3 regions of the Virgibacillus carmonensis genome follow, and region 2 is predicted to be linked to each of the others. Evidence: riboswitches for the same ligand, from Rfam matches in the RefSeq annotation. Region 2 holds a riboswitch; each other region holds the start of a gene.
What was found. A riboswitch is a leader RNA that binds a small molecule or an ion and turns the genes downstream of it on or off. The one in region 2 is predicted to bind S-adenosylmethionine.
Positions count from the first base shown of each region.

Region 1 (10,779 bases), on a different contig from region 2:
AATCCTTAAGTAATTTTGATGTACATCTAGCCATTACAAATCAATATATTAACAATGAAGAAATAGAAACTATACCGATTTATGAGGAGAATTTAGTTGCTATACTACCGCCTTTGCATCCTTTAGTTACAAAAAGCTTTAAGATAAGCGACTTAGAGAATGAGGATTTTATAGTATGTAAAGAAGGGTTCCAAACTCGTGAAGATATTTTAAATGCATTTCGTAAGTCAGGTGTAAAACCAAACATTCAGTTTGAAATTGAGAGATTCGAAACCGCCTGCAGTATGGTGGAAGAAGGTTTAGGTATTACTGTGGTGCCTGAAAACTATGTTAAGTATTCAAAGAAATTTCCGTTTCATGTTAAAAAAATTCAGGATTCAAATATATCAAGAACTGTATATCTAGCTATAGATAAAAACAGATATTTACCACCCTTAGTTAATCGGTTTATAGAGTTAATAAAGAATTTCTTTGATGAGAATGATAGCAAAAACAATAACACTTAATTAATATTATAATACATCGACACTACAAATACTTAGTTCCTTATTTTTGCTTAATGCTGTTTTAAATAGCTAGGAATAACATAAGACAAAAAGCTTGTAGAACACTCACATGAGTGTTCTACAAGCCTTTACTTCCAACAAGAAAAGCCAGCCAAACCGACTGCCTTTCACGTTTATTGAACAAAACTAGTATCAACTAACCCCTCTAAATCCGGCTTCTCTTTCAAAAACTCAAGGTCATAAGAAGAATCAGCAAAATCTTGCAGGACATCTCCGTTCACTTCATACGTGAAATCTATACGTTCCCATGCGTTATCAATGACTGTTTTAGAAAGCTTCTGATCCGTAATGTCTTTGATTTTATCAATGGCAATTTTTTTTGCTTCTTCTGGGTTATCCTGAATAAATTCTGTTGCCTTTTTATGTGCGTCTACAATACTTTGAACCGTGTCAGGATTGTTTTTGACTAAGTCTTGTGATGTTACAAATACAGCCGCTGGTAAAGTTTCACCATAGGCAACGTCAGGTGTATCTACGAGTACTTCACCACTACCTTCTGCTTCGATAACGGAAGCCCATGGTTCTGGGACTGTTGCCGCGTCAACGTTTCCTGTGACAAACATGCTTTGATAGGTAGCTGGTTTTCCTGTGACATGTTTCATGGATCCGTCAATACGCTTAGATGTGATGCCGAATTTTTCTTTCATCATCGTTTCGAACTGAACGTCGTGGGTGCACCCAACACGCGGAGAGATAAAAGTCTTGCCTTTTAAGTCTTCTGCCGTTTCGATATTAGCACCTTTTCTAGCCATAATAACAGTACCGCCTGTTGACCCTGCAGCTACGATATTAATTTTTGCTCCGCTTGTAAAGTGGTTCATAGCTGGACCTGGTCCGACGAGTCCGCCTTCAATTTCGCCTGTTTCAATTGCTGTCATAAAGGCTGATCCATCAGGAAAATATTGATAATTCACCTTTGTTCCGTCTGGTAATGTTTCTGCATACAGTTTTTTCTCTTCGGCTACCATCCCCGCAACGTGATTAATGTTCGGAAAGTATCCAATTGTAATTTCTTTTGCCCCATCACTACCAGCAGCTTCCTCGCTACTTCCACATGCAGCTAATACTATGCTAAGTGTAACGAATACCATCATTAATAAAAGTTTCTTCATATACGTTTTTCATCCTCCCTTTTATTTGACCAAACCCCAGCGTTTCATAACGTTTTTCTCTAATTTTGAAAATACAAGCTGATCAACGATTGCACCAATCAATCCGATAATGATGATAATGCCGACGACTTGATCCATACGGGCGTAATCTTGGGCGTATCTTAATGAGTACCCAAGCCCAGGTCCGTTACTGAGTAATTCACCAGCCATTAATGCGCGCCAGCTGAATGCCCAGGCAAGCCTGACACCTGACATGAAATACGGAATACTCGCTGGGACTTCAACTCGGTAAAATAACCCGACTCCTTTCGTTCCCATCGTTCTTGCTGCACGTACGAGTTGAGGTGGGACATTGTGAATAGCCGATCGAACATTTAAAGCCATGACGAATGTTCCACCTAAAACGACAACGAAAACAACTGCAAATTCCGTGAATCCAAAAAGCATAATCGCTAACGGAACCCAGACAATGCTTGGAATACTTTGCAGGGCAATTAAATACATACCCGCTGTTTCATCTGCTTGCTTAGATTTACCAAGAATCACGCCTAAAATCGTTCCAAACAAGATCGCCATCGACAATCCACTAAACAGATGTTTAAAGCTCGCCCCTAATGCCTTGACGAAATCGCCACTTGCAAATCCTTCATATAAAGCTGTAAACACTTGAATCGGCGATGGAAAAATAATAACTGGAAACACGTTTATTGTATAAATAAACTGCCATAATCCAATGATTGCAACTAGAAATAATACACGTTTAACGACTATATTGAATTTCATTTGATAGCTCTTCCTCTAAGACTTTTTTAATTTCACCTTCAAGCAAATTCATCACTTTCTTTTCAAGTTCAATAACCGCTTGTTCCTCTCGTTTTCTAGGTCTAGGTATATCAACTTCAAAGTCAGATATGACACGGCCAGGTCGCGTCCCCATCACAACGACGCGATCCGATAGTTTAATAGCTTCTTGTATGCTGTGTGTAACAAAAAGAATGGTCTTTTGCGTTTCTTGCCAAATCTTAATCAACTCATCTTGCAAAATATGACGTGTTTGTTCATCGAGTGCCCCGAATGGTTCATCCATTAACAAGACTTTTGGGTCCATCGCAAGGGCCCTAGCGATGGCTACACGTTGTTGCATTCCACCTGATAGTTCATATGTGAAACTGTTTTTAAATCTGCTTAAGTGGACCATTTTTAAAAAGTGATCTGCCCTTTTGCTCGCTTCTTTTTTACTCATAATCCCTTTCAACGGAAAAATAACGTTGTCGCGAACATTGAGCCAGGGGAATAAGGAAGGCTGCTGGAAAACCATGCCACGATCAGGCCCAGCCTGCTTAATTTCCTTTTCCTGAAGCAAAATGGATCCTTCTGTGGCGCTTTCAAGCCCAGCCACCATTGATAGTAAAGTTGATTTCCCACACCCAGATGGTCCTAGGATAGATACAAATTGGTTTTCAGAGACCTCTAAGTCAATACCAGAAAAAACGTCAAAAGATGATTGCTTCTCCTGATTGGTAAAGGTTTTTCCAACATGATTTATTTCAAGAAACAATGCACTACCTCCTTATCATGACAATTCCTATAAACAAACTTGGTTATATGATAGTATACTCACCCATTGTTATTTGTGTCAATTGTCTTTCAGTCCCAACCATTACCAAATTATGCCCTACTACTATGGAGATGAAAGGGTATAGCGCATAATAAATTATTTCCATTCGAAAAGGGCCTATTTTATAAAACAGACGCCTTTTTAAAGAGTAATATAGGAAAGTCGAGCTAGACCAACTCTATATCACGCATAAAACTGAATTATCGCGCACTATCCACTCAAATTCGCGCAATAAAGGTTCATAATCACTTCAGTGCGCTTTTTGGCTGATATGTTGCGCGATTCGGTCGTGTTACCGCGCGATTAGCACCTTCGATTGCGCGATTTCCAGCCGAACTTGCCAAACTACCTAAAATGTACACACCCGTTCGATTATTCATCAATCAAGTCCATACTAAGATACCGTTCGCCACTGTCAGGTGCAACACATAGCACGCGTTTCCCTTTTCCCAATCGTTTTGCAACTTCAATTGCGGTATAAATGGATGCTGCTCCAGACAACCCCACAAATAGGCCTTCTTGTTTCGGCAACTTTTTAAACATATCAATCGCAATCGCGTCTTCTATTTGCATAATTTCATCATAAATGGTCGTATTTAATATGCTCGGCACGAAACCTGGACTAGTCCCCACTAGCTTATGGCTACCAGGTTGGCCACCTGATAAAACTGGCGATCCTTTTGGCTCCGCAATTGTAATCACAAGTTCCGGAAGTTTTTCCTTTAACACTTCGCCTGTTCCCGTCACGGTTCCACCTGTTCCTGCCGTGCATACAAATGCATCTAATTTCCCGTCCATTTGTTCATATATTTCAAGAGCTGTTGTTATTCTATGTACGTCCGCATTTGCTTGATTCTCAAATTGCTGTGGAATGAAACTGCCAGGATTTTCTGTTCGTAATTCCAATGCCTTTTTAATAGCTCCAGGCATTTTTTCTTCGCTTGGAACTAATACAACTTCCGCACCATAAGCTTTTAAAATATTTCTTCTTTCCATTGTGCTGTTATCAGGCATGATCATAATTGCCTGGTATCCTTTCGCAGCTGCGGCCATGGCGAGTCCAATCCCCGTATTCCCACTAGTCGGTTCAATAATCAGGCCACCTGGTTTCAATAATCCCGTTTCTTCTGCAACCCTGATCATATTTATCGCTGCGCGGTCCTTGACACTTCTGCTTGGGTTAAACATCTCAAGTTTAACAAAAACTTCTGCGGCATCATCCGGGACAAGCTTGTTCAACTTTACGATTGGTGTATCTCCCATCAACTCTGTTACATTATTTACAACTTTCATTCAAGACACCTTCCCAACTTAATTCCGAGTATTCCTCTCTATATGTTACTAATTAACTTCTGGTCTTTACAAACTATTTGTCTTGCTACTTTATTATGAGTGATATTAAGAAAAGCGCAAGCGCCTTGTAAGACACGACAAGCATAAGCAGAGCGGTGCAGTGTGAGTGCTTTGCTCGCCCGGAAGCGAACTGCTTATGTCTCGAGTGTCTAGGCGCTGGAGCTAGACAGACACGAAAAGCGTAAGCGCCTTGTAAGACACGACAAGCATAAGCAGAGGGGTGCAGTGTGAGTGCCTTGCTCGCGCGGAAGCGAACTGCTTATGTCTCGAGTGTCTAGGCGCTGGAGCTAGACAGACAATCGCCAAATTTTTATATTTTCTTTGATACTTGAAAAAAGCTTGTAGAAAAACCTTTTTTCTACAAGCTTTTTTTCAATGCCCAATTATGCTTTCGACCGATAGCTCAAATTATGTTCTTTTAGTGTTTCGTCTTTTCCAAATAAGAAATGCTTCTCCATATCAGGGGAGTATTTTGAATTAATTGTCTCAACGCCTACCGCTTCTGCCACTGCACGAAGCATTGCTGGTGATGCCCCACAACACAAGCCAATATAATTAATGCCGATATCCTTTGCCTCTTTTGCCCACTCTGCTAATTCATAGCGATTATGGTAAAGAGGGTCCAGTGCTGTCGGGAAGGTTGTTTCTAAAGGTAAATGACAGCTGCATCCTCCATCAGGCAGATTAAAGAATGTCGGGTTTTCTTCACTTGTGCGGTATGGAATAGGCAATCCACCCACATATCCACCAACATTTTTTCGTATGTCCGCGAGATATGGTTGCATCGTGTGAGGACCCCTGAAGCAATTCATGCCAACAACTAGCGCACCTTTTTCAGATAGGACTTTACAAGATTCATCGACAGTGTAGCCGTCTCGTAAAATATTTTCTCCCATTAAACCAAATGTAATGACTGCTGGTAAATCTTGTTTTTGAATTTCCTCTAAAGCGATAAGTGCTTCTTCATGGTAATAAAACGTTTCACCATTTATGAAATCAACTCCTTCTTCCTTACACCACTTCACCATTTCGGCAAATATATTTCTTACTTTGGTCTTAGATTCAGAGTCTTCTGGATCAAAAATATTCGTATTTGATATATTTCCAGCCACCAACGCTTCTTCTTTTGTATTTTCCTTGGCAACCTCTTTTGCGAGACGGATAGCATTTCTATTTAATGGCTCTAGTAACTCTTCTTTCCCAATGATACGCATTTTTTCCCTGTGGGCATTATATGTAAAAGCTAATACAACATCAGAACCAGCATTCATATAATCCCTGTATGCTTGTTTAAGCGCTTCAGGGTTATCCAGCGCCACCTCGGGAACAAAGGAACCAGCTTGTAAATATCCCCTTCGTTCCAATTCGAATAAATACCCTTCCCCACAAATAACAGTACCTTCTCTTAAACGTTCTTCCAAACTACGCTTCATTTCTTTTCCTCCTCGTATACTTTCATTAGCCAAAAATAAAACCCCTTCTTATATAAGAAGAGGTTTAGGCACGTGGCTAGTTACTCTTCTTATCTCCAAGCTTTACACTTCTGGAATTAGCACAGTATTTAAAAAACCTGTTGCTGAGGTTTCAAAGGGCCAGTCCCTCCACCTCTCTGGATAAGAAAATTACATTATTTAATTATTAATTAGGTTACATGTGTTGCTATTGAATGTCAAGTATAGATTTATAATATTTCGAAATAACTCAGTAAATTCTTTTAGACTACGAAATTATAGAGGCCAGCTATACTCCATTGCCTGTCGGTGAGAAAACTAAACTTGAATCTCCTCTATAACCGATTCCAATTCACTAATAGATGCTTCCACTATTCTTTCATACAGGCGCAAAATAGACTCTCCATAGTCGTCTCCCGGGACGGCCCATTTACCATTTAGGGCCTGCCATGTTGGTGCGCTCCCCCGTTGAACTAGATCAAAACGCGGATCAATCAATGGATACTTATCAGGCAATGATTCCGTAGAAGCATAGGCAAACAGGTGTTGAATGTGTGCAAGAGCTCCATCTCTTGGGGTGGCAAAACTAGCACCTTGATTATCAGGTCCCGTAGCACCAATCCCAGCATAATTATTCTGCCCAGATTCAACGACACCTGTAAAACGGAAGTAGTCGGTTTCATGCAAGGCTTGTGCGAAAGCAATATCTCCTTTAATACCATAATACTCCCCGAATTCTAAATAATATCTTCCTAATGCGGGCGCATTTGGATTAATAGCATGCACATAACGATTTAACTGTTCTGGAGATAAAAGAATTGGGCCTGAAATTGGATATCCTGAAATAATAGTTTCTTCCTGATCCCGGTCTTCAACAATAAAAGCATTTTCAATCCCTGCTTCTTTAACTCTTGCTAAACGTTCCTCTGCATTTTTCCTGTTCTCAAAAGCTCCAGCTTGAACACGATACCAAGTTTCACCAGTTATATTGGTTGGGTCGACAAACGCAGGGATCCCCTTGGTATCAAGATAATTAACCCGATTGTCTGCATTTTCCCTTTCCTTAAAAGATCCTGCAATGACATGATAGGTCGTTACCATAGTAGTTTCCTCAAGAATATAAGCGTCGCCTATTCCCGCTTCCTTAACCTCCGTCAATCGCTGTTCCGCATTAGCTCGATTTTCGAAAGCACCAGCCTGTACACGGTACCAAGTATCACCAGATACAGTGATTTCACCAAAGAAAGCAGATATCCCCTTGGAATCAAGGTAAGCCACCCGTTCTTCAGCGTTCGCTTGTTCTTGAAAGGATCCAGCAATCAATTTATACAGTACATCCGATGATACTTTTTCCAGATTAAAGGCACGCTCCAGACCATTTACATGCCCCCGGGCTACTTTTTGTCGATAGGAGGGGTCGGCCAATTTCGTTGCATTGCCTGCATTATCAATAAAACCATTTTCCGTTAATAAGGCTGGCATTATCGATTCTCGCAATACATGAAAGTTAGCCTGTTTTTGCCCCCTATCCGTTAATTCATTAACAGCAGTAATTTCACTGTGCAAGATATCCTGATACTGCGCTGTCAGGGATGAATCAGATAACCCAATATAAATATAATCCTCATATCCTTGCGCAGAACCATTGAAGGCATTGCAATGAATCGACAAAAAATAGTCCGCATTCCATGCATTGGCTTCATTTGTGCGTTCTGCTAAACTTACGGAAGTATCTGTTGTACGGCTCATATTCACCTCAACATCTTTATATTCGTTGTTCAGCAGATCACGGATACGTAAGGCAATATCTAGTACAATATTCTTTTCCTTTAAACCTTGTCCGCTAGCGCCTGGATCAGAACCACCATGACCTGGATCTAAATAAATTTTAACCATTAAATTCCCTTCTCTCTAATTATTTGCCACGGATTTGTAAAAACTACTGAGTACTTGGCAAATTAGTACTCTATTTATTCTATGATTCGAGGAGAAAACCCGCTGGGGCAGCTGTGCTTAAAAACCTGAAAACAGGTGATTGTCCAAGTTTATGTTCTAGTCAGGAGATTCATAGAGTTTAGTTTAGAGGTAGAAAAATAATCAATCAAACCTATTAATTATTAATGCCTGCCACCTGAATATACTCAGGTGGCAGGCATGGTAGAAAAAATATCTATTCTGTCAACAACGGATAATATCCTTCTTCATTATGTGTTTCTCTTCCTACAAGTGGTGGGTTAAACACACACACCATGCGCATTTGCGTTCTTGCCCTGAGTTTATGTTTATCGTTATCATTTAAAAGATACATTGTTCCTGCTTTAAGCTGATAAACATCTCCAGTCTCAACCTTTTCAATTTCCCCTTCACCTTCAATACAATAAACTGCTTCGATATGATTTTTATACCAGAAATAACTTTCTGTACCTGCTTTGATAATTGTATCATTCATACTAAAACCGACATTGTCCTGTTTCAATATAAACCGACGACTTGACCATGTTTCGCCAGACTTTTCATCCTCTGTTCCAATAATATCTTCAAGTGATTTTACGATCATTTCTATTCCCCATTTCTTTATAAGTGCGTGTTCAAAAAGGCGGCAAATTAGAAACAAGAAGTTCAAGGCGCGAAGATTTTGAGGACCGGAACGTATGCTTTTAATACGTGAGGACCGGAAAAACTGCGCAACGAAGAAATTCGCCGTTTATCATTTGGTGACTTTTTGAACATCCTCTTTAAGTTAGTTTGATAAATACATTATTGCGCAAGAACATGTTTAATACTCTCATCGAGTATTTTCAATCCCTTGTTAAGACCATTCTCATCAATAATAAGTGGTGGGAGAAATTTAATAACTTCATCGTTCGGTCCCGACGTTTCCACAATTAAGCCACGCTCGAATGCTTCCGCACAAATTTTACCTGCGAGACCATATGTATCAATTGCTAGTCCCTGCATTAAACCTCGTCCGCGGGCCTTTCCTTTTAGTTCCGGGTACTTTTTTATGATAGCTTCAATAGCGTCATTCAAAATAACAGCCTTTTGCCCGATTGCTTTACTAAAATCGGCTGTTTCCCAGTTTGTTAACGCTTCTGTTGCAGCAATAAACGCTAGGTTATTTCCGCGAAATGTTCCATTATGCTCTCCAGGCCCCCACTTGTCATACTCAGGTTTAATTAACGTGATTGCCATTGGTAATCCGATGCCACCGATTGATTTCGAAAGACAGACAATATCCGGGTTAATTCCAGCGGGTTCAAAACTAAAAAAAGTACCAGTTCTTCCACAGCCAGCTTGAACATCGTCAACGATCAATAGAATATCCCAGCGTTTACACATACTGTCTATTTTTTTCAACCATTCGAATCTAGCGGCATTCATACCGCCTTCCCCTTGAACTGTTTCTAAAATAATAGCAGCCGGTAACGCTACACCGCTTCCGTTATCCTCCAGAAACTTTTCCAAATAGGCAATCTCATCCTGACCTTCCACATAGTCATCAAATGGCATTGATACAGTATGATGAAGGGGAATCCCTGCTCCATGTCGTTTAAATGAATTTGCTGTTACAGAGAGGGAACCGATTGTCATTCCATGAAATGCATTCGTAAAACTAATTACCGTATCACGCCCTGTTACTTTTCTAGCTATTTTCAGTGCACTTTCAACTGTATTCGTGCCAGTTGGTCCAGGAAACATTACCTTATAATCGAGTTCCCGAGGTGTAAGAATTACCTCTTTAAAACGCTCAAGAAATTCTTTTCTTGGAGTTGTTCCCATATCCAGGCTATGAATAAGTCCATCATTACGAATATAATCGATCATTTTTTCCTGCATCACGTCATTATTATGACCGTAATTTAGTGCACCTGCCCCTGCAAAAAAGTCAATATATTCTTTTTCGTCTATGTCCCACAGCTTATACCCTTTGGCCTTTTTAAAAATGGTTGGCCAGCCTCGGCTGTAACTTCTCACTGCTGATTCCATTTCCTCAAACGTTTTCATCTTTGCGTTACTTAATACTGCAGTTGTCATCAAATCGCCCCTTTTTTCAATTTGTTTTCTTCTTGAATAGGTCCAATCTTATACAATAATTCATCTTCATGTCCTGTTTGCGGAAAGTCAGTTGCTGAAAAATAATCCTCTGTTACACAATTCGTATCGAGCTTTTCCGCAAAACCATGAAACAAGTTTTGTGATGGCGTATTTGATGGTGAGACAGTCGCTTCCACATAGTGAATGTTTTCACAAGACTCACGTTGCAATAGTTGAAACAACATCTTCGTTCCAAACCCTCTGCCCCGTTCCGATTCATGAACAGCTACTTGCCAGATAAACAATGTATGCGGTGTACCTGGGTGAATAAAGCCGGAAATAAACCCAACCGTTTCCCCTTCATCTATAGCCACAATCGATGTTTCCGAGAAAATTTCACACCACATAAGGTAGCTATAGGAGGAATTAAGGTCAAGAACACCTGTATGTTTAATAAGTTCCCAAACAGCTGCCCCGTCTTCTTTTTTAGGCCTACGAAAATGAAATTCAGTTTTTATATCTTTTGTATTTGTCATTTCACTAGTTCCACTTTTAATGCTCTCACCTCCTGATCAATTTTAACGCACTATAATAGCATAGATTGAATTTACTGATTTCGTCAAAACCAAATAAACGTTGTATAG
Region 1 covers NZ_JBYQFJ010000021.1:23,814-34,592, reverse strand. The annotation lists gene AC3G7N_RS15125 (LysR family transcriptional regulator) at 1-506, shown strand, start outside; gene AC3G7N_RS15120 (aliphatic sulfonate ABC transporter substrate-binding protein) at 680-1,678, opposite strand; gene AC3G7N_RS15115 (ABC transporter permease) at 1,700-2,461, opposite strand; gene AC3G7N_RS15110 (ABC transporter ATP-binding protein) at 2,439-3,236, opposite strand; gene AC3G7N_RS15105 (hypothetical protein) at 3,542-3,676, opposite strand; gene cysK (cysteine synthase A) at 3,669-4,589, opposite strand; gene AC3G7N_RS15095 (homocysteine S-methyltransferase family protein) at 5,033-6,082, opposite strand; SAM riboswitch class I at 6,169-6,269, opposite strand; partial or broken gene AC3G7N_RS15090 (SPOR domain-containing protein) at 6,419-7,183, opposite strand; partial or broken gene AC3G7N_RS15085 (N-acetylmuramoyl-L-alanine amidase) at 7,208-7,996, opposite strand; gene AC3G7N_RS15080 (ectoine synthase) at 8,271-8,657, opposite strand; gene ectB (diaminobutyrate--2-oxoglutarate transaminase) at 8,858-10,135, opposite strand; gene ectA (diaminobutyrate acetyltransferase) at 10,135-10,671, opposite strand.
Region 1: linked by a shared signal. The riboswitch ahead of AC3G7N_RS15095 (homocysteine S-methyltransferase family protein) and the one ahead of metK (methionine adenosyltransferase) in region 2 are both predicted to bind S-adenosylmethionine.

Region 2 (10,396 bases):
TTGTTGATTTCTCTGAGCCATACTTTGAAGCAGGTTTGTCTTTAGTTGTTGCAGAGGGTAACACTGAGATTACTAGTTTAGAAGATTTAGAAGGAAAAACTGTAGCCGTTAAAAAAGGAACAACTGGAGCAAACTTTGCAGAAGAAAATAAAGATGAATATGGATATGAAATTGTTCAGGTAAACGATAGTACATCCATGTTCCAAGAGGTTGCAAATGGAACTGCTGATGCACTTATTGAAGATTATCCAGTAATCTCTTATGCGATCGCTCAAAGTGACCTTAAGTTGCAACTCGTTGGAGATCGCTTAAATGGTGACAATTATGGGATAGCTGTACTTAAAGGTGAAAATGATGAACTTCTCCAAAAGATAAATGATGGATTAGCAGCACTAAAAGAAAGTGGCAAGTATGATGAAATCTTAAATACGTATCTTGGAGAACAATAAAAATTTTATAAGGGCGCGCTTTTAAAGCGCGTCCATTTTAATGAAGGGGGATGGACAAATGGATATTATTATTGACTCTCTACCATATCTATGGGAAGGATTAAAAATAACTATCTACATATTTTTAGTAGCAATTATTATAGGTTTTATTATTGGTTTAATCATGGCACTAATGCGCTTGTCTCCTTGGAAAATTCTTAACTTTATTGCTAAAATATTTATCGATGCAATCCGTGGGACACCTATATTAGTACAATTATTCTTTTTCTATTATGGTCTTAACTCACTTGAATTCATTTCGATGGATCGTACAACTGCAGGTATTATTACCGTAGCAATAAATGCCGGTGCATATTTTGCAGAAATTATCCGTGCTGGTATTCAGTCAATGGACAAAGGGCAAACAGAAGCTGCCCGTTCACTAGGATTAACAAGTACACAGAACATGCGTCATATTATACTACCTCAAGCGTTCAGACGGATGCTTCCAACGTTCACAAACCAAGGAATAATCAGCTTAAAGGATACTTCCCTACTCTCAGTAATTGGAATTGCTGATTTAACACAAAAAGGGCAGGTGGTAATCGCTCGAACATTTGAAGCCTTCAATATATGGCTGGCAGTTGGGGTCATGTATTTCATCATTATTTATCTATTATCCTTACTCTCTAGCTTTCTTGAAAGGAGATTTGAACTACGATGACAATGATTGATGTAAAAAACCTAAAGAAATCCTTTGGAAAGCTTGAAGTGTTGAAAGATATTAGTGTTTCCATTGAAGAACAAGAAGTTGTTTGCGTTATCGGGGCGTCTGGATCTGGTAAAAGCACCTTTCTTCGTTGTTTAAATCGACTCGAGGATATTACTGGTGGGCATGTAATTGTTGATGGTCAAGATATTACAGACAAAAGTGTTAATATCAATACGGTTCGTCAAGAAGTTGGAATGGTGTTTCAACAGTTTAATCTATTCCCACATAAAACGGTGTTGGAAAATATTATTCTTGCGCCAATGAAAACACGCGGAACTTCAAAAGAAGAAGCGACTAAAAAAGCTGAAGAATTATTGACCAAAGTTGGTTTAAATGACAAGGCTGACAGCTACCCTGGTTCTTTATCAGGTGGACAAAAACAACGTGTCGCAATTGCACGTGCCCTAGCGATGGATCCTAAGATCATGTTGTTTGATGAACCAACATCAGCACTTGACCCTGAGATGGTTGGAGACGTACTAGAGGTTATGAAACAACTAGCCATTGAAGGGATGACAATGGTTGTCGTGACACATGAAATGGGATTCGCACGCGAAGTTGGAGATCGCGTTTTATATATTGATGAAGGATTCATTGTTGAACAAAATGTTCCAGAAGAGCTATTCAGTAACCCACAACATGAGCGTACACAAGCATTTTTGAGTAAGGTTTTATAGTTTAGTCTACAAAACAACCTGATTTGATCATCAATTGATCGGTTCAGGTTGTTTTTCACTTTCCGGTAAGTTTGTAATAAAGCCTTGTATTCCAGTGGAAAAACTTTGCTTGTCCTCCACTAGTATCAAGTAATACTTTCCTCATATTAGTTCCACCGTTCAAATCACTTACTTTTCTATCACCTAAATATAACCCTACTAAGCCGTGTTGAACCATTTCATGAAAACGTCGATCAGGCAAACGCTGCACATGACTATGTGTTTTTTCAATAAAAGCTTGCAATCGTTTTTCTAGCTCTAATTGACTTTCATAATACGCACAAAAGTTTAAATCTGCTTCCATTTTATCTTCTTTTTGATCAATATAATAATCTAACAAAATATGTAGACCTTGCATATATGGAAAATAGCCATGATAGATAGCTGACGCCATTTCAGGTGACATTTTTCCACCAAGTGCATACGAAACTAAACAAAAAATGCCCAATGTTGAGCCTGCTGCTGCTGAAAATTCATACCACCTTAATTGTGGTAAGTCTTCCTTGTTTTCGTCAAACCAGGAAGTCAGCCGCGGTATTCTTTCACCATGGTTCACATGTTTATGAACCTGTAAGTCTCCATACAGGCTGCAAAGTTTCACTAACAACTTCTTAATAGTTTCATACCCTTCCCTATTAGATAATGTCTCTTGACATGTCTGAACTAAATCGTTTAAATATCCACCATCATCCTGATCATCACGCAATTCATAATAATTCTTAACCGGAACTTGCGGTGATAACGCGTCGAGCATCGATTGATGTAACATTCGAAAATCAGATGGATCAAGAGATGTACTCCGATCACAAAGGTTATCTAAATAATCACTAATCGTTTGGTAAGCTACAATGAATTGTATAGCCTCTTTCCAATTCTCCTTTGCGAGAATAGCATATACTCCCCCGCCCTGACAATGAAAGCGTTTGGAAGAAATGCTTGCAAGTGCTTGATTACGTAATTCTTTGTTCGGAATTTTCTCCGCACGGCTTTTCCAATACCCCAATTCTGTACGAACCCGCGGGAAAATTTTCAAATATACCTTACTCATTAATGAAAGCGACGATTTCGGCACACGATACGACAAGTCACTTCCTCCTTTCACTTTTAATTTTTTGTTATACTACTTATACACCATACTTTTAGGAGGATACAAATGATACACCACTATAAAAATATAGCACCTACTATTCATGATTCTGCTTTTATCGCAAATGATGCAGTAATTACTGGGGATGTTACAATTGGCGAAGAATCAAGTATTTGGTTTAAAACGGTGATTCGGGGCGATGTAGCGCCAACTAGAATCGGAAAAAGAGTAAGTATACAGGATTTATCAATGGTTCACCAAAGCCCAGACAATCCTGTTATTGTAGAAGACGACGTGACAATCGGGCATCAGGTCACACTCCATTCGGGAATCATACGTAATAATGCACTAATCGGAATGGGGTCGCTTATTTTAGATGGGGCTGAAATTGGTGAACATGCATTCCTAGGGGCAGGTAGTCTTGTGCCACCAGGCAAAAAAATTCCGCCTCGCACACTAGCATTAGGTAGACCAGCAAAGGTAGTACGCACGCTTACAGATGAAGACTATCAAGAAATGGAACGCGTTAGAAAAACGTATGTGGAAAAAGGACAATATTATAAACATAATACATCTTTGTAAAATAAAAAGCGCTAGTAACTCAGAGGTGAGATTTGGATGAATAAAATTATATTATTTGATGGAGAGTGCAACTTATGTAACTGGAGCGTTCAATTTATTATCAAAAGAGATCCAAAAGGTCATTATAAATTTGCCTCGTTACAAAGTAAGGTTGGTAAAATGATTGTAGAGAAACAGCACATCCCAAATGATATTGATAGTTTCATACTAGTAGATAATCGTAAATGTTATTATAAGTCAACAGCTGCACTTCAAGTATGCAGGAAGTTAAAAGGAACTTGGAAAATGGCTTACTTCTTTATTATTATTCCAAAACCCATAAGAGACTTTTTTTATGGAGTGCTTGCTAAGAACAGATATAAATGGTTTGGAAAAAAGGATAGGTGTATGATCCCTTCTCCTGAAATGCGAAATAGATTTGTACAAGAGGAATCAGATTTGTAAAAGGTAAAAATAAAACGTCACGACACCAAAATTGGAAAGTCGTGACGTTTATGTTTACTATTTAGTTGTAAGAGCTTTTAATTCCTCTACTTTATCTGTCTTTTCCCAAGGGAATAAGATATCTGTTCGACCAAAATGTCCATACGCTGATGTACTTCGGAAGATAGGCTTTTGTAAATCAAGCATCCGTATTATGCCTGCTGGTCTTAGATCAAATAACTTCCTTACTGCTTGAACCAAGTCCTCTTCATTTACTTTTCCAGTTCCAAATGTATTGATAGCAATAGATACTGGTTCCGCTACCCCAATTGCATACGCTAATTGTACTTCACACGTTTTAGCTAGATCAGCAGCTACAATGTTTTTTGCTACATATCTCGCCGCATATGCCGCCGAGCGATCCACTTTCGTAGAATCTTTCCCACTAAATGCTCCTCCACCATGGCGAGCATATCCACCATACGTGTCAACGATAATTTTACGGCCAGTAAGTCCCGCATCACCTTGTGGTCCACCAATTACGAATCGACCTGTAGGATTAATAAAGTATTTTGTTGTTTCATCTAATAGTTGCTCTGGTACAACAGGACGAATTACATGTTCAATTAAATCTTTTTCAATTTGTTCGGTAGTGATATCTTGATGATGTTGGGTTGAAATAACAATAGTATCTACTTTTACAGGATTATCATTTTCATCATACTCCACAGTTACCTGTGTTTTACCATCTGGACGCAGATAATCCAGCGTCTTATCTTTCCGAACATCTGCTAGTCTTTTCGCTAGTTTGTGCGCTAACGAAATGGCAAGAGGCATCAATTCCTTCGTCTCATCACAAGCGTAGCCAAACATTAATCCTTGATCCCCAGCACCGATTGCAGCGATTTCATCATCAGTCATTTTACCTTGACGTGCTTCAAGTGCAGTGTTTACCCCTCCTGCAATATCAGCTGACTGCTCATCAATTGCAGTTAGAACAGCACAGGTATCAGCATCAAAACCATATTTTGCACGGGTGTAGCCAATATCCTTAATCGTTTGTCTCACGATTGCTGGAATATCTACATACGTATTGGTAGAAATTTCACCAGAAACTAATACTAACCCGGTTGTTACAGTTGTTTCACACGCAACACGTGCAAGTGGATCTTTTTTTAAAATTTCATCTAAAATGGAATCTGATATCTGGTCACATATTTTATCAGGATGCCCTTCAGTAACAGATTCAGATGTGAATAAACGACGATTTGCAGCCATATGGCTAAATCCTCCCCTTATAATGAGTTACGGATCTCTGTCTTTCCAGTATGAAAACAAAAGCGGAAGCGCTTGGTCAGTGGCGTATGGACTGATTGACCTGTGCAAGATTAGATGAACTTGACTTATCGCCCGTAATGGGGAAAGTCAAAAATGAATCTTTTGCTGTGATGAAGTGAAGATGAAGTCCACTAGCCGCTAAGCGCTGTAGCTGGATATGGCTACTATTATAATTACTGTAACCAAGGTTCAGTATATTTAAATTCCTAAAACAAAAAAAGCCCTTCCTGTATTCATGAGGAAAGGTGTTGTGGCCATTTCCTCTTATTGTTCAAGGAGTGATCCTTGCATCAGGTTAGCACCTTTTCACAAAAGTGATGGTTGCTGGGTTTCATAGGGTCTGTCCCTCCGCCAACTCTGAATAAGAGAGTATCCGTTCGAGATTAATCGTACCGAAATCAATTAATGATGTCAACTTTTTTTAACTTAATACGAAATTTTTCTTATGCGTTTGCATATAAAATAATAGATTAGTATGGATTAATTTTATAAATGTGTTATACTAATAAACAGATTTACAAACATATATAAATAAAACTTATTTTTTAAAAACAAAATCCATCCAAAAAGGTAGGTATCATACATGAAATCGGTGGAACAATCATCATTACTAGAAGAATTAATTTCCCATAAGAAGGTACAAAAAAACTTATCTGTGTCTCGTTTAGTTGAAAGAATACTGGATCGAAATGAAGGTACATTAATGTCATCCGGTGCCATTCAAGCAACTACCGGTAAGTATACCGGCCGTTCCCCTGATGATAAATTTATCGTTCGCGATGAAACGTGTGAAAACTTTATTGAATGGGGATCAGTGAACCAACCAATTGACGAAAAGTCATTTGAAAACCTATATACAAAAGTAATGAATTATTTAAAAGAAAAAAATGAATTATTCCAATTTAGAGGTTTTGCAGGTGCTGACAAAAAATACCGTTTACCAATTCAAGTCATCAATGAATATGCATGGCATAACCTATTCGCTAGACAATTGTTCATTACACCAGATGATGAAGAATTACAATCACATGACCCAGGATTTACTATTGTTTCTGCACCTACGTACAAGGCGGATCCCGCAGTTGACGGAACGAATTCAGAAACGTTTATTCTTGTTTCCTTTAAAAAACGCATTATTCTAATTGGTGGAACTGAGTACGCTGGAGAAATTAAGAAATCCATTTTCTCTGTTATGAATTACCTTTTACCACAACGTGAAGTGTTATCCATGCACTGCTCTGCAAATGTAGGGCAAGAAGGAGACGTTGCTTTATTCTTTGGCCTGTCTGGAACAGGTAAAACAACACTTTCAGCTGATCCATATCGTCGTTTGATTGGTGATGATGAGCATGGCTGGAGTCCAAACGGTGTATTCAATATTGAGGGTGGCTGTTATGCAAAGTGTATTAACCTGTCACAAGAAAAAGAACCACAGATCTTTGATGCTATCCGATTTGGTTCAGTGTTAGAAAATGTTAGATTTGATGAAAATACACGTATTCCAGATTATGATGATACATCGTTAACTGAAAATACCCGCGCAGCATATCCATTAGAAAATATTGATAATATTGTAACACCTAGCGTTGCTGGTCACCCAAATACCATCATCTTTTTAACAGCTGATGCATCTGGAACGTTACCACCGATCAGTAAATTAACAAAAGAGCAAGCAATGTATCACTTCTTAAGTGGATATACAAGCAAGTTAGCCGGAACAGAACGTGGAGTTACAGAACCACAAGCAACATTTTCTGCATGTTTTGGTTCACCATTCTTGCCACTTGCACCATCAACCTATGCAAAAATGTTAGGTGAGAAAATAGATCAATTTAACTCAAATGTTTTCTTAGTAAACACTGGTTGGACCGGTGGATCATACGGCGTCGGAAATCGCATGAAGCTTTCTTATACTCGCGCTATGATTCATGCAGCACTTGAAGGTGAACTAAACACGGTCGAAACAACAAAGAATGATATCTTTGGATTGGAAACCCCTATGCATGTCCCAGGAGTTCCTGATGAAGTTTTAGTTCCAAAGAAAACGTGGGAAGATAAAGAAGCTTACGATACAGAAGCGAAAAAGCTTGCAGTGAAGTTCCATGAAAACTTTAAGAAATTCACACAAGCCAGTGATGAAATTAGTAACGCTGGTCCATTATATAGAGGTTAATACTCACAAAAAAACCGGTCTTTACACAAAGGCCGGTTTTTTTGTGTTCTAAAACTGTCTAGCACTTGGACAGTAAAGAACTATAATCGCTAGTATTCTGTCTGTCCCATTCTACAAACCACACTTTTTCCTAGTATAGGCAATCACACATTTACATGGATTTCATAAACTATTTAGACACTATTCTATTCGAAAGAAAGGACCTGAGCTTATGAAAAAAATAACCTTTACATTGCTTATTGGGTTAACAATTGTTCTTCTGACAGCATGTAATTCAAATGAAAAGTCCTCTATTAAATTAGCTGAAGTAACACGCTCTCTTTTTTATGCTCCTCAATATGTTGCTCTTGAGAAAGGCTTTTTTGAGGAAGAAGGATTGGAAGTTGAACTCCAAACAACTTGGGGTGGTGACAAAACAATGACTGCACTTCTTTCTGATGGTGCAGATATTGCACTTGTCGGTTCTGAAACGTCCATTTACGTGTATGGACAGAATGCAAATGATTATGCCATAAACTTCGCACAATTAACGCAAACAGATGGAACTTTTTTAGTTGCAAAAGAACCCCATCCAGATTTTAAATGGGAAGATCTAAAAGATAGTACATTCCTAGGGCAACGTAAAGGTGGAATGCCTCAAATGGTTGGGGAATTTGTGCTTAAGCAAAACGATATTGATCCCCATCAAGATCTTAACTTGTTGCAAAACATCGATTTTGCAAATATACCTGGAGCATTTGTCTCTGGCGACGCTGAGTACGTTCAATTATTTGAGCCAACAGCAAGTATTTTTGAAAAAGAAGGAAAGGGACATATTGTCGCTTCTTTCGGTGAAGAGTCAGGGCACGTACCTTACACCGTTTTCATGGCGAAACAAAGCTACCTGAATGAAAACGATGAGGAGATTAAAAAATTCACTGAAGCTGTTTATAAAGCACAGACATGGGTAGCCGAAAACAGTGCTGAAGAAATAGCGAAAGTTATACAGCCATATTTTAAAGAAACAGAGTTAGATATTCTTGCGTCATCGATTGAACGATATAAACAGCAAGGATCATTTGCAACAGACCCTATTCTAGATAAAGAAGAATGGAACAACCTAAAAGACATTATGGAAGAAGCTGGAGAGTTACCTGCGGATGTACCATATGAGGAATTAGTAAATACGAAATACGCAGAGGAAGTTATAAACTAAGGAGGGAAATAAATGTCGTTTCTAACCTTAGATAAATTGTCACACCATTATTTTTCAGAAAAAAGCTATACACAGGCATTAGACAATATCTCATTCTCCATTAACGAAGGAGAATTCATTTCACTACTCGGTCCCAGTGGTTGCGGGAAATCAACTATTCTTTCTATCATCGCTGGAATTGTTCCTCAAACTTCCGGTGAAGTTATATTAGAGGAAAAGCCGCTAAAAGAGACAAACTTATCTATTGGATATATGCTTCAACAGGATTACCTGTTCCCTTGGAAATCCATCATGCAAAATATATTAATCGGACCTAAATTAGGTGGATTGATCACAAGTGAAACAAAAGCTAGAGCACAAAACTTATTAGAAGAAGTCGGTATACCAAATGTGGCTGATGCTTATCCGCGTTCATTGTCGGGTGGGATGCGACAGCGCGCTGCATTAGTAAGAACACTTATTACTGATCCAAAAATATTATTGCTAGATGAACCATTTTCAGCACTGGATTACCAAACAAAGCTAAAGCTAGAGGATCTTGTTTTTCAATTATTGCAGGCATACAATAAGACTTCGATATTAGTTACTCATGACATTGGGGAAGCAATTGCCATGAGCGATCGAATCATTTTGATGTCTTCAAATCCTGGCAGTATCGCCAAAACCTTTGATGTACCTATTGAAATACGAACAATAACACCTTTTGAAGCACGTAAACATCCGAAATATCAAGTTTTATTTGATCGAATTTGGAAGGAGTTAGATAAACATGAAAAAGCCGATGCATAATATCCGTTCTTATCTAACCTTCCATTTTTTTACTACCAGTTATAAAGGTGTGACTGGATCATGAACAATAAATCAAGTGAGAAACTTCATGAACAATACAAAAAAAGGATTAAGCACGATAAGCGAAGTGTTTTTGCATGGCAACTCACTATACTTGCGCTATTTTTTGGTATATGGCAATTAGCAAGTTCCCTTTTATGGATCGATCCGTTACTTTTTAGTTCGCCTTCTAAAATTATTATACAAATTGTTGAGAAATTTGCAGACGGAAGCTTTTTTGTACATTTACAAGTAACTGTCATTGAAACTATTATTGGATTTGTACTCGGAACAGTATTAGGTGTAATACTTGCAACTTTTCTTTGGACGTCATCTAAATTTGCAAAGGTTACAGACCCCTACCTTGTCATCGCAAATGCAATGCCTAAGGTTGCTTTAGGACCAATCATTATAGTAGCTTTAGGCCCAGGTTATTTAGCAATTATTGCGATGGGAGCACTTATCTCTGTTGTGATAACGACTCTCGTTGTATACTCTGCATTTAGAGAAGTGGATCCGAACTATGTAAATGTATTAAAAAGCTTTGGTGCAACCCGTGCACAATGTTTTCGTGAAGCAGTTTTCCCAGCAACACTTCCAACCATTATCTCTACTTTAAAAGTAAACGTAGGACTTTCCTGGGTGGGTATAATTGTAGGTGAATTTTTAGTATCCAAGGAAGGCCTCGGTTATTTAATTATCTATGGATTCCAAGTATTTGATTTCACCTTAGTCATGTCTACCTTACTCCTAATTGCAGTCTGTGCTGCAATTATGTATAAAATGGTTGAGAAAATGGAGCACGTGCTTATGAAACATACCAAGTAATAGACAAAGGAAAATAACGAGGCTGG
Region 2 covers NZ_JBYQFJ010000047.1:5,484-15,879, forward strand. The annotation lists gene AC3G7N_RS19475 (transporter substrate-binding domain-containing protein) at 1-449, shown strand, start outside; gene AC3G7N_RS19480 (amino acid ABC transporter permease) at 508-1,152, shown strand; gene AC3G7N_RS19485 (amino acid ABC transporter ATP-binding protein) at 1,149-1,877, shown strand; gene AC3G7N_RS19490 (tetraprenyl-beta-curcumene synthase family protein) at 1,933-3,000, opposite strand; gene AC3G7N_RS19495 (gamma carbonic anhydrase) at 3,070-3,585, shown strand; gene AC3G7N_RS19500 (thiol-disulfide oxidoreductase DCC family protein) at 3,622-4,029, shown strand; gene metK (methionine adenosyltransferase) at 4,087-5,286, opposite strand; SAM riboswitch class I at 5,608-5,714, opposite strand; gene pckA (phosphoenolpyruvate carboxykinase (ATP)) at 5,930-7,519, shown strand; gene AC3G7N_RS19515 (ABC transporter substrate-binding protein) at 7,731-8,714, shown strand; gene AC3G7N_RS19520 (ABC transporter ATP-binding protein) at 8,727-9,503, shown strand; gene AC3G7N_RS19525 (ABC transporter permease) at 9,564-10,370, shown strand.

Region 3 (10,779 bases), on a different contig from region 2:
ACAGAATTCCTAGATTAAGTCAACAGGCAAAATAACTTTTGCATGATTCAATTTCAAAAAGTAAATTATTTGCCCGAATTACTGTATTCAATGGATGGATTGGAAATGTATGTACCATCACCTGATCCTTTTAATATGTTCAGCAATTTTTCAGTACCACTTCCATCACCAATAAAGATTGGTACACCTAGTGACATAGCTGTTCTTGCAGCATGAAGTTTTGATTTCATTCCACCCGTACCAAACGTTGAACCCGAACCATCTGCTGCATCCATCATATCTTCCGTAATATCCTCTAGGTAATCAATTTTTTTTGCTAACGGATTTAACCGCGGATTCTCATCGAATAGTCCATTTATATCCGTTAAGATAATTAATTGATCAGCATGAACATAACCACTTACAAGGGCAGATAACATATCATTATCACCAAAAGTTAACTCATTAATGGCAACTGTGTCATTTTCATTTATGATGGGTAAAATTCCTCGGTCTAACAGTTCGGTGATGGTGGAGAAGGCATTTCTGAATCGTTCCGGGTTGGAAAAGTCATCTCGTGTTAACAATAGCTGTGCTGGAACAATATCCAAATCTCTAAATTTTTCAATATAGGATTGGATTAATAGACTTTGACCGACTGCTGCCGCTGCTTGTTTTCTTTTGATGGTACTTGGTATAGAAGTGTAGCCCAGCCTTGTAAATCCAGCAGCAACTGCACCCGAAGAAACTAGTATTACTTCATGATTTGCCTTCCTGAGTGCAGCAAGAGCATCGATATGATCTACTAGTCTTTCGTGATCAATTTCGCCTTTTATATTCGTTAAAGAACTACTGCCAATTTTAACGACGACACGTTTTTTCCCCATCTAGACACGTTCCTCTCATGCAGCCCGTTAAATTAAATATGGCCTGAGCGCAGGTCATTAGTATAACTTTCTAATAAAATAAGGCTTTTTTCGTAAGCTTTGTTGTTATTTAATCCTTGTGAAAAATTGTTCCTAACATCCCGCTCCATATCCGCGGGCTTGCGCTGGGGTCGTCGTGTATTTCCTTCGCTAGCATGGTGTTTGACTTTCGCTTCAGGCAGTCGACTCCTGTTTAGAAAAACAGCAGCTGAAGCGTTGCCCGCGGAAAGCGACGGCCCGAAGCGGAATCGGGCGTTGCCTTTTTAAAAGAACCTAAAATAAAAAAACCCTCATCTCTATCTAACAGAGACGAACGTTTAGAACATCCGCGGTACCACTCTAATTATTCCGCGTCTTGCAGAATCGGCTTGGGCTTTTAACGGATGCGATCCGATCAGTTTTAACTAACATCTCAAAAATGCGGTTCATTACACGTCCTGCACCGGCTTTCACCACCCCGGCTCGCTTCTGCTGACCTTTGTAATTACTCTTTTCTTCATCGATTTTATTAATTTCTCCTTATTATACAGAATCATCGGAACAAGTCAATAGAGAATTTTCAGTATTTATTTTCGTTTTGATTACTTTGTTTTCAAGCTTTCCTAACTTTTCTATTTCTAATGTTAAGACATCACTATCTTGTAAAAATTGTGGTGGATTCATTGCAAAACCTACCCCATTTGGCGTACCTGTCAAAATAATATCTCCTGGTTTTAGCGTGATTAAACCGGAAATAAATTGAATGAGGAATGGGACATCAAAAATTAACCGACTTGTATTTGAGTTCTGACGTTCCTCCCCATTCACAAATGAGCGAATAGATAAATTGGACGGGTCCGGAATTTCATCTGTGGTAACCACACTTGGTCCAACCGGTGTACTGCGATCAAGCGTTTTACCCTGTAACCATTGAGGTGTACGTTTTTGTAAGTCACGAGCAGATATGTCGTTGGCAATTGTATACCCAGCAATATAGTTAAAGGCTTCTCCTTTACTGACATGCGACGCTTCTTTCCCAATTACTACTGCTAACTCCACTTCATAATCTAGCTTTTCTGTAAAAGTAGACTTTTCAATGTCATCTTCGGGGCCAATTAATGCATTGCTGAATTTCGCAAAAAGAACAGGAAACTCAGGTACATCACTCTCCATCTCAGCCGCATGTTCAGCATAATTCTTTCCAACGCAAATGATTTTTGAAGGAACCGGAATTGGTGTGCTCAAATTCACTTCATCCCGATCAAACATTAAACCGTTACTGGCATGAATTACACTGTACTCGCAGGCCTCCTTTGCCCGCTCTATTGCACTTATTCCCATTGAAAAAAATGAAGAAGGATCTGCTGGAAGAAGGTTATCGATTGAATGGATAACATCCTTTTCCTGTTTAGAAATCAGCAATTCACGATAACTTTCCTGCAAATCAACCACCTTATTATCTACTAAACAACCTATTCTAAAATCACCTGGTTTTCCTTTAAATTTATAGTTAATTAATTTCATAATTAACACCCCTCGTTTTCTTGACTCTAATTTTGTTTATAGTACCATATATTATCAATCTATTCCCAATGTCCAATCTGAAAATATTGAAAATTCCCTCTTGACATTTAATAGTTATATAGGTATTGTGTTTATTAACATCTAAATTGAATATGTAATTTTCTTATCCAGAGAGGTGGAGGGACTGGCCCTTAGATACCTCGGCAGCAGACTTATTTTTATTTTTAGTACTGTGCCAATTCCAGAAGCGTAAAGCTTGAAGATAAGAAGAGTAATAATCACGTTGCCTAAACCTCTTCTTATTAAAAGAAGAGGTTTTTTATTTTAAATAAAAAGAAAGAAGGAATGTACTATGTCAATCACACTAACGAAAGCACCATTCAGAGCAGATCACGTCGGGAGTTTATTACGGCCTGACAACCTACACAAAGCGAGAACAGAATTTAAAGAAGGTACTATTACCGCGAATCAATTACACGAGGTTGAAACGAAGGAAATTAAACGGATCGTTGATAAACAAATAGAGATTGGTTTAGAGCTTGTAACAGACGGTGAATTCAGGCGCACGTGGTTCCACTTAGACTTCTTAGAGCACTTAAACGGATTTGAAGGATATGTGCCTGAACAGGGGTACTTATTTGAAGGGGTGGAAACAGAGAAATATAACGTACGAAACACAGGAAAGATTTCCTTTAATCCAGACCATCCTCACTTAAAAGACTTTGTTGAATTAAATGAAATTGTTAACGGTCGGGCGGTTGTGAAACAAACAATCCCAAGTCCAAATCAATTATTTAACGTTGGTATTCATGACGAATTTATATACCCAAACATTGAAGAATACGCGAATGATATTATAAAAGCATATCAAGATGCTATTGAGGCATTTTACGAAGCTGGTGTACGTTATTTACAATTAGACGATGTTTACATTGCAGGGCTTTCCGCACCCGATATTCCATTCAATGATGGTAAGTACACAAGGGAACAATTAATCGATTTAGCATTACGTGTGATCAATGGTTCTTTGGAAAACAAGCCTGAAGATTTAATCGTGACAACGCATCTATGTCGTGGCAACTATCAATCTACTTGGGCGTTTGAAGGAAGCTATGCACTTATCGCACCAACATTGTTAGCAAAAGAAAAAGTAAATGGCTTCTTTTTGGAGTATGACGATGAACGTTCAGGAGATTTTAAACCATTAGACTATATTCCAAATGGCGGGGCACAAGTAGTTCTAGGTGTCGTTACATCTAAAAATGGCGAACTGGAAGACAAAGAAACAATTAAAGCACGCATTAAAGAAGCTTCACAATACGTGCCGCTTGAACAATTATGTCTAAGCCCACAATGTGGATTTGCTTCAACCCACCACGGTAATAAATTAACTGAGGAACAGCAATGGGCCAAATTGAAATTTGTCGTTGATGTGGCAAAAGAAATTTGGGGATAGTACAGCCTTCCAAAGAAAAGGATTCAATTCATAAATGAATTGAATCCTTTTCTTACGTTAAGCCTTGTTGGTTTTATATTCCTTTTTGTTTTATACTTGATATTGAAAAGATATCTTGTAGAATTGCCCACTAACGAAATGTAAAGAGGTGCCTATGATAGCTATCCTGCATCAGTTAAAGAAAATTTACCACCTTTTAGTTGATCGTCCATACCCCACTCGGGCTACTGTGGCTGAAAGATATAAAATTATAAAAATACTGGGGATGGGAAGCTTTGGCATCACCTACCTCTGTGAAGACCTAACGTCTGGAACTAATTGCGTATTAAAGCAAATGAGGCCAAGCAAACATAATAGTAAGTCTGGCCACCAACTGTACCATAATGAAATCTCGATTCTTGATTCACTTCATCACCCTTGCATTCCAAAGCTGTATCATCATTTCCCTTATAAAAATCACCTATTTTATTCAATGGAATTTATTGATGGAAGTAATTTAGAGGATGTATTATTTGTGGAACACAGTAAGTTTAAAGAAAAAGACGCTCTCCTGCTTTTAAAACAGGTGCTTAATATCATTGAATATCTCCATATCGAAGACATCGTCCATAACGATATTCGTATTCCAAACATGATGCTTAGGGATGAAAAATTGTATCTAATCGACTTTGGATTAGCAAGCAAGCTGGATAGTGCAGAGGGTACGAAAGAAAGGGTAAAGCAAATTCAAGACGATTTCTATGACCTAGGAGATATCCTGCTTTATTTATTGTATTCTTTTTATGTGCCCATTAATAAAAGGCCCCGTCCATGGACAGAGGAATTAAGGTTGCAAACACCAACTAAGCATATGCTGGAACGGTTATTGGCTATTAAAGATCCTTACGAAAACGCTTCTGAAATAAGAATAGATCTAAACCAGGCATTGTCTACAGTATAGAGTGGCAACGCTTTTCTTTCCACTCTTCCAGAAAAAGGCCAGTTCCTCTCTTTAAAAGAGAAACTGGCTTTTTTAGCTGCTACTCCTAGAACTTTTTCGTTTATATCTTCCGCTTCCTTGATACGGAGAGTGTCTAGAGCCACGGCTACTGCTTCCGCTATAACGATGTCTGTTTCTTCCACTGGAACCACTTCCACTATAATGCTTGCGATGTCTTCTGTCGCTTCCGCTTTCGGTATATTTAGCTACATTATGCTTTACTTTTTTCATGAACTTTTTAAACATTAGTAAACCTCCATTTCTATGTGGTCTATTTTTGCTTACAGTTTAAGTATAACCGAAGTAGGTTCATTATAAATTAACAATTTTTCAACAATTGATTACAAAGCTATCTCCGAATATGAAAACCTGTAATTATGTAGATTCTCCACTATACCTTCTGCTAAAACTACTTCTTTTTATAGTTGTGACCTTTGGTTGAATGCGGTGCCAAGTACGTAACACTGGTTTTTTTATTTTTCAGAAAGGCTGTTTTAGCAAAATTCTGTTGTATTGATAAAAACTGCGACGTATAGGCTGGGTTGTTTTCCGCTGCGGACAGTTGCTTTCCGCGGACACGGCTTCAGCCTCCTTGCCCCGGCAAGGGGTATGCCGACGTTGTCCGCAAAGGACGGTTTTAGTCGGCCCTCATCATTAACCACTTCCTGCAGGGTCTTCAGACACGTGCTGTTCTAAGCAGGAGTCAACGGTCCTCCGCTCCAAACAACTGCCATAATAATGGAAATCATGCTCTAATCAATAAATTGGTTACAATCGTTCCGTTATTGGACACCACTGTAGCGGAGGAAAAACACGGAGACTCCTGCGGGAACAGCGAAGACGATGAGACCCCGCAGTGAGCGGTCTTTGCAATCGAGGAGGCTTATCGCGAGCCCGCGGAAAGCGTAGTGTTTTTTCCGCAGAGGTCGTAGGGCACGAAACATGATTTTTAGTTATGTCGCATTTTATAGCTCTCAAAAGCAACATTCTTTACGAAAACAGCCTTCAGAAAGCATACATTTTGAAAGTAAAGTTTTATAGGATATTTGTCATTATTATTTTTACACTATTTTAATAAATCTCAACATTTAATTCATATTGACTTAAAGAAGATTGTGTAATGTAGAAAGTGAACTAAAAGAGAAGGAAGGTGCCTGCCCCTGGGTCTTTTTATGAACTTTTAAAGAAATTACCATTTAAGGAGAGGATAAACTATGATTCAAAACATTGGCGTACCCGGAATAATTCTTCTACTTGTGATTGCGTTAATTATTTTCGGACCATCAAAGCTACCGGAAATTGGCCGGGCCTTCGGTACAACATTGAAAGAGTTTAAAAAATCAACGAGGGATCTCGTTTCCGGTGATGATGAAGCGGCTGAAAAAAAGTCAAATGAGTATTCCGGTACCAGTGAATCAGAAAGTGATGCAGAAATGAAAAAGCAGAAAACAGTAGTGAAGATGGGAAAAAAATAGCACTGAACAGAAGATGTAAAGTAATGGTGCTTGATCTTCTTTACGTCTAATGGAGGTTGCTTATGATAAACAGTAAAATGGCAGTCCTGGAGCATTTAGAAGAATTAAGGAAGCGTATTATTATTACCGTTTCTGCTTTCTTGCTTTTCTTTATCGCAGCGATGATTTATGCTGGCGATATTTATGGATGGTTAGTAAAAGATTTGGAGATACAGTTAGCAATTCTCGGGCCAACGGAGATTTTATGGGTGTACTTGATGGTAGCCAGTATCATTTCGCTGGCTGTGACGATTCCTATCGCGGCGGGACAGGCCTGGCTTTTCATCCGTCCGGCACTGACGAAAAGAGAGCAAAAAACTACGCTCGCCTATATCCCAGCCTTGTTCATCTTATTTGTTTCAGGAATTTGCTTTGGTTACTATTTGATTTTTCCGATTGTGCTAGAATTTTTGTTGGCGCTGGCTGGCGACCATTTTATGACATTCTTTACAACGGAGAAATACTTTCGATTTATGCTAAGGATGACGCTGCCCTTTGGAATTTTATTCGAATTGCCAGCAATTGTAATGTTTTTAACAAGTCTTGGAATTATTAACCCGTTTCAATTGAAAAAAATACGCAAACAAGCTTACTTTACTTTGATTGTGATTTCGGTTTTGATTACACCGCCTGATCTTGTCTCAGATGTTTTGGTGATTTTACCTTTATTGCTTCTCTATGAGTGCAGTATCAGTTTATCAAAAGTGGTCTATCGAAAAAAACAACACTCTGTGGCAACCGCTGCATAAATAAGGCAGAAAACTACACATAACTGGATTTTCAACCGAAGCCTTACAACAAACTTGGGAGGTATGTATTTTGAATAATGAACAAAAGTGGAACAAAGATGTCAGCAGAAGAGATCTATTAAAAATGGGCGGAACGGGTGCTGTGGCACTTACAGTAGGTTCCGCTTTGTCCCTGCCATTTTCCGGAGAAGCATTGGCTAAGCATGGAGGGCCGAATCCCCCAAAAATGGGACAACCAGGTACGGCTGGTTATGGACCAATGGTAAAGGACCCGGGTGGAATACTTGATTTACCAAAAGGCTTCCAATACCGAATCATTTCCGAAGAAGGCAACAGTCTTTCAGACAGTCGGCCGATACCAGGGAATTTTGATGGGATGGCTGCATTCCGGGGACGCCATAATTCAACTATCCTAGTTCGTAATCATGAATTGACAGGCGATACTGAAAATCCAGTAATAGGAAAAAATCCATACGATAAAGACAACACTGGTGGAACGACAGCTCTGCTAGTTGGACCCAATAATAAAGTTATCAAAGAATATGTGGCCTCTGCAGGGACGATACGCAATTGTGCAGGAGGGGCAACACCATGGGGAACGTGGATCACCTGTGAAGAAACCCTTGAGAAAGGCCATGGTTACGCATTTGAGGTAGATCCGAATGACCCTGAAAATAACTTGTCCAAAACACCTATTAGAGAAATGGGTGCATTTTCTCATGAGGCTGTGGATGTCGATCCGGCAACAGGCATTGTTTACCTGACAGAGGATGGAGGTCCAAGCTTTCTTTACCGTTACATCCCGAATGACAGGACTCCAAGGCCGGGCGCTCTGCAAAAAGGAGGCAAACTTCAGGCTGCAGCGATGGAAGAGATGCCTGCTGCAATGGCGGAGTCTTTTAATACCGGAAGAAAATACGGAATTGTCTGGAAAGAAGTAGATCCTGAAAAACCCACAGATGATGCAATCACAAAAGGATGTATTCAGTTTGACCGTTTAGAAGGCACACATTTTGTAGCGGGTGTTTTGTGGTTTAGCGACACCTCTGCCGGATACAGCAAGGGACAAAAAGGCCGAATCTACCGCTATACACCATCGACCAATAAATTAGAATTGTTCTACGAAGCATCGAGTGCTAACAAGATGGAAATGCCCGACAATATCATTGTTGCACCTTGGGGAGACCTTTGGTTTGTAGAAGATGGACCAGGAGGCGACCGGATCATGGGTATCACACCGGAAGGCGAAGTTTATCAATTTGGCGAAAACCGACTGAACGATTCCGAATTAGCCGGTCCTACTTTCTCCACTGACGGGAAAACATTTTTTGTAAACATTCAAAACCCAGGTCTTACCTTTGCGATTTGGGGTCCGTTTGCACGTGGAAATCATGGACGAAAGCATAAGATGGGACATGCTGCACCGCCTAAACATTTTGCGCCAAATCTGTCGGATAAAGTGATCGAAGCTGCACAAGCTCAGGGCATGACCCATCTAGAAGCGGCAGCATTTCAACGTCATGGCATTCCATTATTTTAATTTCAATTAAATAAGACTATAAGCGTAAGCACCATCGAAACAATCACAGTACAGATTATACTTACCTGCGGCGATTACTCGCAGGAGCTTTCCTTAGTGGTCAGCCTCGGCAAGTTTAAGACGAATCTCTTTGTGATGGTATTTATCACAAAGAGGTTCGTCTTAACGTTCGATTGGAATATCACTACTCATTCGATATATCTAAAACCTTGAGTGTCTAGGTGCCGGAGGTAGACAGTTAAGAAAAGCGCAAGGGCCTTGAAAGACACGACAAGCATAAGCAGAGCGGTGCAGTGTGAGTGCATTGCTCGCACGGAAGCGAACTGCTTATGTCTCGAGTGTCTAGGCGCTGGAGCTAGACAGATTAGAAAAGCGCAAGGGCCTTGAAAGACACGACAAGCATAAGCAGAGCGGTGCAGTGTGAGTGCATTGCTCGCACGGAAGCGAACTGCTTATGTCTCGAGTGTCTAGGCGCTGGAGCTAGACAGATAATCGCCAAAATTTTATACTTTCTTTGCTCTTAAGAGAAACGTGTTGAGGAGTATATCGTCCTCTGCACGTTTTTATTATTGAAAAACCCAACTATTTGAATTATTTTTTTAACCATTTATCCCTTCATTATCTTGACATGAACCGTTCTTTTTCTCGGCCCATCAAACTCACAAAAATAAACACTTTGCCATGTCCCAAGAATCAACAATTCTTCAGAGATGATTAGTGTCTCACTAGCACCAACAACAGATGACTTCATATGACCATTCGAGTTCCCCTCCGTATGAACATAAGCGCCCTTATTTGGAAATGTTTCATTTAATCCGAGTTTCAGGTCCGTTTTCACATCAGGATCAGCATTTTCATTTATTGTGATGGCTGCAGTTGTATGCGGACAATAAACGACCATTATCCCATTCCGCACACCACTTTTAGTTCTTGCTTCGTTTAAATAGTCATCTAAATTGGTGAAAGATTGTTTTTCATTGGTCGTAATAGTGAAAGTGAATAGGGTTTTGCTCAACGTTAGTCACTACCTTCCCTTATGTTAATTTGATAACACTATACTATTTTATAGATTTTTTTGAGTCTTCATTACATTACCTGTTATATCTACTACCAGAATATCTAGCAGCTCAAAAGTCATTCTACTATAATACAGGAAATATTGAAAACACATAGATCATTCCACTTAAAAACCTCCTGTCATATATAGAGCTGATGTTCAATAGATAGTTTCTCTTAACTAATCTTTATTAATGTACTGGGATCAGTAACTACATTACTATTTGGATATTAAACCTTAATCTTGTACAATTAAATAAATTAGTTTGGAGGGGTTGATATGGCTCAGGTGTTGCTTGTTGGAGGGGGTCATGCGCATTTATCTATCATTCGTGCATTATTCAAAGAAACCATCGCACATAAAGTAACAGTTATTTCCTCCAGTAACTATCAATATTATTCTGGAATGTTCTCAGGTTTTACTGAGGGGATTTATAACGAAGAAGAAACACGTATCGATTTGAATTCTTTATGCCAGAAAGGTTCTGTGCATTTTATTGAGGACACAATTATCTCGTTAGATCCACTTAAAAAAGTCGTACATGGTCAATCAGGGAGAGACTTTTCATTTGACGTTATTTCATTTAATGTTGGATCGGATACCATTTCAACAAAAGGGCAACCCAGCTTAACTAAGATTAAACCGAACTATTTATTTCCAAATGAAATCAAAGCTTTCCGTTCCCACGAAAAACCTGTAGTAGTTGGGGGTGGGTCTGCTGGAGTTGAATTGGCACTATCAACATTGGCATGGAGAAAAGGAAATAATAGAGAGCAGAATGTTACCTTAATAAGTTCATCCCCACTTCTTCATTCAAATGGACATGCTTCGATGAAGAAAATTAGAAGGATAGCCTTGAATAAAGGATTAATTTTCTATGAAAATGAGTCTGTTAATCATATTCAAGATAACGTCATTACTACTGATAAGGGCAGGACTGTCGAGTTTTCCAAAGTGCTTCCCTTAATTGGACCAAATGCTACAAGTCTGTTTAATAATAGTGCATTAACAATAGATTCTAAAGGCTTCCTTCTGGTTGAAGATACCTTGCAAAACAGGCAATATCCGTTTATCTT
Region 3 covers NZ_JBYQFJ010000020.1:27,827-38,605, forward strand. The annotation lists partial or broken gene proB (glutamate 5-kinase) at 75-866, opposite strand; T-box leader at 1,208-1,414, opposite strand; gene AC3G7N_RS14745 (fumarylacetoacetate hydrolase family protein) at 1,428-2,408, opposite strand; SAM riboswitch class I at 2,569-2,677, shown strand; gene AC3G7N_RS14750 (5-methyltetrahydropteroyltriglutamate--homocysteine S-methyltransferase) at 2,761-3,864, shown strand; gene AC3G7N_RS14755 (serine/threonine protein kinase) at 4,019-4,804, shown strand; gene tatA (twin-arginine translocase TatA/TatE family subunit) at 6,058-6,318, shown strand; gene tatC (twin-arginine translocase subunit TatC) at 6,381-7,106, shown strand; gene AC3G7N_RS14770 (alkaline phosphatase PhoX) at 7,177-8,646, shown strand; gene AC3G7N_RS14775 (secondary thiamine-phosphate synthase enzyme YjbQ) at 9,254-9,661, opposite strand; gene AC3G7N_RS14780 (FAD-dependent oxidoreductase) at 9,983-10,779, shown strand, end outside.
Region 3: linked by a shared signal. The riboswitch ahead of AC3G7N_RS14750 (5-methyltetrahydropteroyltriglutamate--homocysteine S-methyltransferase) and the one ahead of metK (methionine adenosyltransferase) in region 2 are both predicted to bind S-adenosylmethionine.